2 regions of the Brevibacillus sp. FSL K6-6036 genome follow, and region 1 is predicted to be linked to the other one. Evidence: riboswitches for the same ligand, from Rfam matches in the RefSeq annotation. Region 1 holds a riboswitch; the other holds the start of a gene.
What was found. Region 1 has a riboswitch for glycine ahead of NST37_RS08120 (sodium:alanine symporter family protein). Riboswitches for the same ligand answer to the same signal wherever they lie in the genome.
Positions count from the first base shown of each region.

Region 2: linked by a shared signal. The riboswitch ahead of glyA (serine hydroxymethyltransferase) and the one ahead of NST37_RS08120 (sodium:alanine symporter family protein) in region 1 are both predicted to bind glycine.

Region 1 covers NZ_CP150173.1:1,622,447-1,626,532, forward strand. Annotated here, with positions in the region: gene NST37_RS08120 (sodium:alanine symporter family protein) at 1-1,197, opposite strand, end outside; glycine riboswitch at 1,488-1,597, opposite strand; gene NST37_RS08125 (electron transfer flavoprotein subunit beta/FixA family protein) at 1,926-2,756, shown strand; gene NST37_RS08130 (electron transfer flavoprotein subunit alpha/FixB family protein) at 2,753-3,784, shown strand; gene NST37_RS08135 (FAD-dependent oxidoreductase) at 3,768-4,086, shown strand, end outside.
Region 2 covers NZ_CP150173.1:3,552,967-3,557,052, forward strand. Annotated here, with positions in the region: gene glyA (serine hydroxymethyltransferase) at 1-1,197, opposite strand, end outside; glycine riboswitch at 1,358-1,463, opposite strand; gene yjcZ (sporulation protein YjcZ) at 1,661-1,759, shown strand; gene NST37_RS17965 (sporulation protein) at 1,960-2,736, opposite strand; gene NST37_RS17970 (hypothetical protein) at 2,861-3,340, opposite strand; gene NST37_RS17975 (YtrH family sporulation protein) at 3,337-3,648, opposite strand; gene NST37_RS17980 (hypothetical protein) at 3,809-4,039, opposite strand.

The sequences.
Region 1 (4,086 bases):
TCCGACAGCGACCATGACTACCCAGACGAATCGGTAGTATTTGGCAGAGCCTTTGCCGAACAAATATTCAAAGCATTTCTCGCCGTAATACGCCCACCCGAGGATGGTGGAGTAGGCAAACAGGATGATGGCAACGGCCAGCACGTAGCTGCCGGCTTGACCGAAGACGCTTTGGAAGGCGTAGGTAGTCGCTTCCACGCCAGACATACCGGTGGACCAGGCTCCCGTAGTGACCAAAGCAAGCCCTGTGATCGTACAGACGAGAATCGTATCGATAAACGTTCCTGTCATGGAAACGAGCGCCTGCTTGGCCGGTTCGTCTGTTTTTGCCGCCGCGGCTGCGATCGGTGCGCTGCCCAGACCGGCCTCGTTGGAGAAGACACCCCTGGCAACCCCTTTTTGGATCGCCATGGCTACGGTCGCTCCCAAAAAGCCGCCTGCAGCCGAAGTGCCGTTAAACGCTCCGTGTACAATGTCTGCCAATGCCTGCGGTACTTGCCCCGCATGAAAGAGCACGACAATGATTCCGGCAACGATATAGAAAAGGGCCATAAACGGCACCATGACGCCGGTGACCTGTCCGATCTTTTTTACGCCGCCGAGGATGACAAAGGCGGTAAAGGCAGCCAGCACAATCCCCGTTGCGACCGGAGGGATCGAGAAGTTCAACTGTACCGCTTCAGCGACGGAATGGGACTGGACCATGTTTCCGATCCCGAAGGAAGCCATTGTTCCAAACAGGGCGAACAAAACAGCGAGCCATTTTTGCTTCAACCCTTTCTCCAAATAGTACATCGGTCCGCCGGAAAAAGTGCCGTCAGCCTGCCGGATGCGGTACTTGACAGCGAGAATCGCTTCGGCGTATTTCGTCGCCATCCCGAACAGAGCTGTGATCCACATCCAGAACAGAGCACCCGGTCCGCCGACCGCGACAGCCGTGGCCACCCCGGCGATATTTCCCATCCCGATCGTTGCCGCAAGCGCGGTCATCAGCGCCTGAAAGTGGTTGATGTCCCCAGCCGCTGTTTGCTCCTGCTGCTTCCCAAAAGCGAGGCGCAGCGCATACCACAGCTTTCTGAACTGCAGCCCTCGAAGGCGGATCGTCAGCATTACCCCAGTGCCGACGAGCAGTATCAGCGTAGGCAGTCCCCACACAAATCCATTCACCATTTCCAACCATTGCATAAGCATGTCCATCTCGGTTTCCCCCTTGCTGTTTTTGAAGAGAAAAAGAAAAAACATTTCACCCGAAAATGAAATGTTCTCTGGAGACGGTCGCAGGACGTACAAAATTACGTAAATAAGAATACAAAAAACCGGCGGCAAACCGCATTTGTTGATGGGCGCAGAAAAGTTTAGCAACATGTAAAATGTTCAACCTTCTGCAACACATAAAAAACTTCGTCATACGAAGAACGAATATCTTCGAGAGAACTGACAGCAAAGCTTTTTATCGACAAATTACTAACCGTTTTTGTATAAGTCCAAGCGTCCACTCTGTCCTTTTACCTGAGAGATTATTCGCCGCGGCGAATTTGCTCCTTCGGTGCCCAATCCTCTTTTTGAAAAAAGAGGGAGTCTCTCCAGAGGCTCGTCCCCATGCAGTTTTACTAGTTTCCTAGACCTGAGAGTTTCGGGAAGGTTCCCTTGCCCCGTCGGTAGACATCTGTCTTCTCCTGAATGGTTCATCCGAACGATATGTGATTTATAAATCAATTATAAGGAGCGAAGCGAGCTTGTCAATGGATTGAAAAAAATTGATCGATCCCCCGCTTCTGGCAGTTCTTGGTCTATTCGACAGCGCTGAGCAATACGTTATATCAATGATGAACATGCCGCCCGAAGCGTCGTGTCAAAAAGAGACAACCTGTGCAAGAGCTGCCATCGAAACGATGCCCCGCCGGGCTGCAAGGGGGGAGTTTTTCATGCTGCATATCGTCGCCTGTATCAAACAGGTGCCGGACACGAAGATCATCAAGATGAACCCGAAGACAAATACGATGGACCGTTCCAGCGCGCCTGCCATTTTGAATCCGTACGATGCGCATGCCGTGGAGGAAGCTGTCCGCTTGAAAAAAAGGTACGGGGGAACAGTTTCCGTCCTGACCATGGGGCCTCCGCCCGCTGTCAAAGCGATCCGGAAATGCATCGAGATCGGTGCGGATGAGGGGTACATGATTACCGACCGGGCCTTTGCCGGGGCAGATACGCTGGCCACCAGCTATGCGCTGACGAAAGCCCTCGAAAAAATCGCCAAGGAAAAGCCGATCGACCTGATCATCTGCGGAAAGATGACGATCGACGGGGATACTGGCCAGGTAGGACCGGGCATTGCCAGACGGCTCGACATCCCGCCTTTGACCAGCGTGAAAAAGGTGGTCGAGGTAAACAAGCAGCAAGGCTATGCCATCGTCCACCGCAAGCTGGAGGACGGCTATGAAGTGATTCAGTCCGCTTTGCCCTGCCTGTTTTCGGTGGAAAAGGAAATCAACGAGGTACCCTATTCGCCGCTGCCCAACATGCTTCGCGCCGCACGCTACCAGCCCGTAATCTGGGCGGTCAGCGATCTGGAGGACGTCGACAGGACGCTGCTGGGTCTCAAAGGCTCCCCGACGATTGTGGCCAAGGTCTGGCCTCCGGAAAAGCCAAAAGGCGGCGAAATGCTGGAGGGATCGGCACAGCAGCAGGTTGAGCGATTGATGGAAATTTTGCAGCAGAAACAAGAGCTCTTTGCAGGGAAGGAGGCACGGGCATGAATCTGGACGAGTACAAAGGCGTGTGGGTATTCCTCGAACACCAGGACGGGAAAATCGTGCCTGTCTCCCTGGAGCTTTTGGGAGCGGGGCGAAAGCTGGCAGACAAGCGGGGAGTACCCCTGGCCGGCATACTGATTGGAGAGGGAGTTCGGCAGTTGGCCGCGACCGCGTTTCACTACGGTGCCGATACGGTCTATCTCTACGATGATCCCGTTTTCCGGGATTACCGGACCGAATCGTACATGCGTGCAGTCATTGCTTGCGTAGAAAAGCACAAGCCGGAAACGATCCTGTACGGTGCGACCTCGACGGGCAAGGACCTCGCCAGCGCGGTTGCCACCGATCTGGAGACAGGGCTGACTGCGGATACGACGATGCTCGATGTGGATGAGGCGACAGGGCTTTTGGAAGCGAGCCGGCCCGCATTCGGCGGCAACATCATGGCCACGATTCTCTGCAAAAAGCACCGGCCGCAAATGGCCACGGTGCGGCCGAAGGTCATGAAAGCGCTCCCGATCGACACCAGCCGCAAAGGAGAGCTCATCGAGGAATCCATCCCGTTGCGGGAGGAAGACATTCGGACCAAGGTGCTGAAGATCGTCCGGGAAACGCAGACAAAAATCCGCCTGGACGAGGCTGACATTATCGTCGCAGGGGGCAAGGGGCTCGGCAGCAAGGAAGGCTTTCAGCTCATCCATCGCCTGGCCGAGGCGATCGGAGGCACTGTAGGGGCGAGCCGGGATGCCGTCGAGGCGGGATGGATCGATCACGCCCACCAGGTAGGCCAAACCGGGGTGACAGTCACGCCCAAGCTGTATGTTGCCATTGGCATTTCCGGAGCGATCCAGCATCTGGTCGGCATGCAGAACTCCGGCCTGATCATTGCCATCAACAAAGACCCGCAGGCACCCATTTTCCAATCCTGTCATTACGGCATTGCCGGGGATGCATTCGAGATCGTTCCGATGCTGATCGACGCGTTCCAGGTGACGGCTGGCAAGGAGGTACAGTATGGCGGAAAAATTTGATGTCATTGTCGTGGGAGCGGGGCCGGCCGGTACGTCCTGCGCGTATACGCTGGCAAAGGCGGGTGTCAACGTCCTGCTCCTCGAGCGGGGCGAGTATCCGGGCTCCAAAAACGTGATGGGCGGCGTCTTGTACCGCAAAATGATGGAGGATATTATCCCCGGCTTCTACAAGGAAGCGCCAGTCGAACGGCCGATCGTGGAGCAGCGGTTCATGCTGCTCGATGAAAAATCCGCCGTCACCTTTAGCTACAAGGGCCTGGAGTGGGGAGAGGAGCCGTACAACAACTTCACCGTCCTTCGGG
Region 2 (4,086 bases), 1.9 Mb from region 1:
TAACTGACTGATCGTATCTCGAACGGACGGATCTCCTTTTCCTTTCAGAACAGCAGCAATCGATCGTCCGATGGTCTTCATTTCCGCTTCTTTCATGCCCCTTGTGGTGGCAGCGGCAGTGCCGATGCGAATCCCGCTGGTGACAAACGGGCTTTCCGGATCAAACGGAATCGTGTTTTTGTTGACGGTGATGCCCGCTTCTTCCAACAGCCGCTCCGCTTCCTTTCCTGTCAGTCCGAAGACGCGAACGTCGAGAAGCAGCAGGTGATTGTCCGTGCCCCCCGAAACCAGTCTCGCTCCTTCTTCGAGCAAGGTCTCGGCGAGAGCCTTTGCGTTTTTCACCACTTGCTCAGCGTATCTCTTGAACTCGGGCTGCAGCGCTTCTTTAAAAGAGACTGCCTTTGCCGCTATGATATGCATCAGCGGCCCGCCCTGAATACCTGGGAATATCGCTTTGTTTACGCCCTTTGCGATCTCCTCGTCATTCGTTAACACAATGCCGCCGCGCGGTCCTCTCAGCGTCTTATGCGTGGTACTTGTCACGACGTCAGCATGGGGAACGGGCGAAGGATGCACGCCCGCCGCCACCAAGCCGGCGATATGAGCCATGTCTACCATCAGCTTTGCTCCTGCCTGCTCGGCGATCTCGCGAAAGCGGGCGAAATCAAGCGTCCGCGAATAGGCGCTGCCGCCTGCGATGATGATCTTCGGCTTTTCCCGGCGGGCAATCGCTTCCACTTCGTCATAATCGATCAGGTGATCCTCTTCGCGGACCCCGTATGCCACGACATTAAACCACTTTCCCGAGAGGCTGACCGGACTTCCATGCGTCAGATGGCCACCGTGCGACAGATTCATTCCCATGAAGGTATCTCCCGGCTGCAGCAGCGAAAAGAACACGGCCGTGTTCGCCTGTGCGCCGGAGTGAGGCTGGACATTGGCATAGGCTGCTCCAAACAGCTTTGATACCCGCTCGATCGCCAAGCGTTCGACTACATCCACGTGCTCGCAGCCGCCGTAATACCGCTTTCCGGGATAGCCTTCCGCATACTTGTTGGTCAGAACCGATCCCATGGCGTCCAAAACGTCCTGACTCACAAAGTTTTCCGATGCGATCAACTCCAGCGTCCCGAGCTGGCGCTGGCGTTCCGCTTCGATCGCTTCAAAAATTTCCTTGTCGTGATCCTGCAAGCTCATCGATATTCCTCCCTTGGCTCCCATCTTTCCCGAACGCAAAAAAGGACAAGGGAAAGATAGATAGCACGTAATCTACCTCTCCTCTGTCCTTTTACCTGAGAGTTTAACTCCTGACACGGGAGTCTTCCCCTTGGGTGGCTGTTCGCTCTCTCCAGAGGTGCGTCCAATTGTGGTACCTTGTACCTGAGAGATTCTTTCCCAAGGATTTTTGGGACTTGCTCCTTCGGTGCCGGGCGCTTCGGTCCGGTCTCTCCCACAATCGTCATCCGCTCTATGCAATTACTTCGAATCATACGTCAAGGGATTCAACATTGTCAATAATATTTCGAATAGAATATCAATTGTTCTTGAGAATGATCCAGTCTGCGGCCTGTCGCCCAAAATGGGTAGTCGCCCTAACACCGAAAGGCCCGCCCGTAAATACGATAGCAGGGAACCCATTCAAACAAAGGAGGATGCTTGCATGAGTAGTCTGTTCAAGAGCGGCGGGTTTAACGGTATCGGTCTTATTCTGGTGCTGTTTATTCTGCTCTCGATTGTCGGATGTTCGGAAGATTGTTAGCAAAGATTGCAAACCGTTCGCTTCTTCATGGATGATTGATTGGGCAGACCGTGGGCGAGCTCCCATATCGTTATAAAAACGCGGGAATTGAACTGCACCTCCAAATGTTAGCTGTGCCTAACAAATGGGGTGCCGTTCACACTCCCGCGTGTTTTTGTCAAATGCGTATTGGTTTTTTCAGAGCGTGGCTTGGCCTTTTGCTAGTGAATATTCCGACGGATGATTTCTTCGATCCCTTCGGCAATCGCCGAGACCGGTCGATGCAAATCAGCCTGGGTCAGCCGGAAACGGGCGTAGCGTTCGTCCAGATTGAAGGCTTCCTGAAAGGCTCCCAGAAAACCGCGAGCTCGTTTGTCCATTTCCAGAAGAACCTCCAGTTCTCCCTCCTTCAAATAAAAGACGGCCTCCAGCTCCTCCAGTCGGCTGCGGTAGGGGCCTGTCGGACGGAACTCAAACTCCTGCACAAATGGGTAAGAGCGCCCGAGATGACGATTGTATTCGCAATCCACTTTGAATAATTGAAAGCCGAGAGACTGAATCGCGTCCAGCACTTTTTCCATCAGCGGATGCGGCCGAACCTCGATGAAGTCTGAATCTCCCGGATCGATGGCATTTTTAATGTCCAGTCCGGTACGCAGGTACACAGGCTGCCGTCCCATCGTAAGCGGAGTCTCGTACGGAAGCTGGAAGGAAAACGGAATGACCTTCTTTTCCTTCGGGTTCAGCACGAACCGTTCAGAAAGACGGTACTTGCCGAGCGTGCATTCTTCCTTTACCTTGCGATCATTTGCCTCGCGCTCATAATGCGTGACGACGTACATATAAATTTCGTCCACATCCTGTGCAACATCGCCACCTGTGATGTGGACCTCACCTCTTACCCATTCTCCCGGGATCAACGAATCGTTCTCCAGGCGGGCATCTACTTGGGCAGCCCCGATACCTACGCTTGCCAACAGCTTTTTAAACATTGACATGGACTCATTCTCCCCTTACCAACGCATCGATTGCCTTGCTTTTTCATGCAGTGAGAAGCTTCTGTACCTTTTATACGGCGGGTCGCAATAAAAGTTTCGCTGCCGAAAATAGATTTCCCGATCTTCATATATCCTCGCGTTTTACTTCAGCAGTCACGAACAAGTGGAGAATCCGGCTGATCGCCACCGTTTTGACGCGCACCTCGACCATCGTTCCTTCGATGATGTACTCTCTTCTCCGCAGCATTTCATGGAGCATCTCCTGGACTTCTGCCACCTGCTCGACTTTTTTTCCTTTCAGGGAAGCCAAGTCTTTTTCCAACTGCCTTGTCATTTGCAGTTGAATCGTTTCATGCAGCTTTGAATCCAGGACGGTGACCCGAATCTCATCGATGACCACCTCTTGTTTTCTCCGGGCCACTTTTTCCGACTGCTTCAAGCTCTGATTTTCCTCCATCAGCTTTTCGTTCAGCAGTTCCAGACTGCGCTTGACAAGCATCATCTGCTCCATTTCCCTGCCGTAAATAAACAGCATTCCCGACCCGCCGAGAATGGCGCCTATGAGCAGGAGAGCTACGTAACGCTTCCACAACATAACCTTCATGAACGCACCTGGACCAGCCATTGAATCGAAATCGTCCCCATATGTGCCCCGAGGAAGGCGACAACGATCATGACAAGCTGTTTGAACACAGGCGAAAAATTGCCCGCGAGGATTTTTTCGATCTGCAAAAAGGAGTCAAACGTTCCGCCCAAGGCACCTACAAGGCCCCATATTTTCAATTGGTCAGCCAAATCATGAATGGACCAGAGCGGCGGCTTTTCATTTAAAAAAGCGCCCAATCCACCGCACAGGGAACCGCCGACCACAATGCCGTACGCCACAAAAAAGGTTAAAATGACCTGCCCCATCTCCATCCCTCCGGCTTGACAGCGTTAGTCTATCCCTACGCCGGAGGCTGGACAAATATGAAAGGCTATATGTCCCTAGCTATATGGCTCCCAGCCAAACGGCTCTCACACACGCAAAAACGGCATGCCGCCAGCGACACGCCGTTTTTGTATGCAGCCCTCAGCCTCTTCTCCCTCGTCCCCTCATTCGCCGAAGTCTCTTTTGAATTTGCGCGGAGTTCATCATCATCAGATCCATGAACAGATTGACCATATTGGGATTGTGCAGAACCTGCTGGAATACTTCCGGATTTTCCCGAAACCACTGTTCATTAGCCTTAACCCAGGATCGAAACCCGTCATTTCTTTTGTAATAGCGGTTTAACCGGCGAATCGGACGGTATGCACTCACCTTTAATCGATCCCTTCGTCGAAGAAAATGGAGAGGAGAAAGATGAT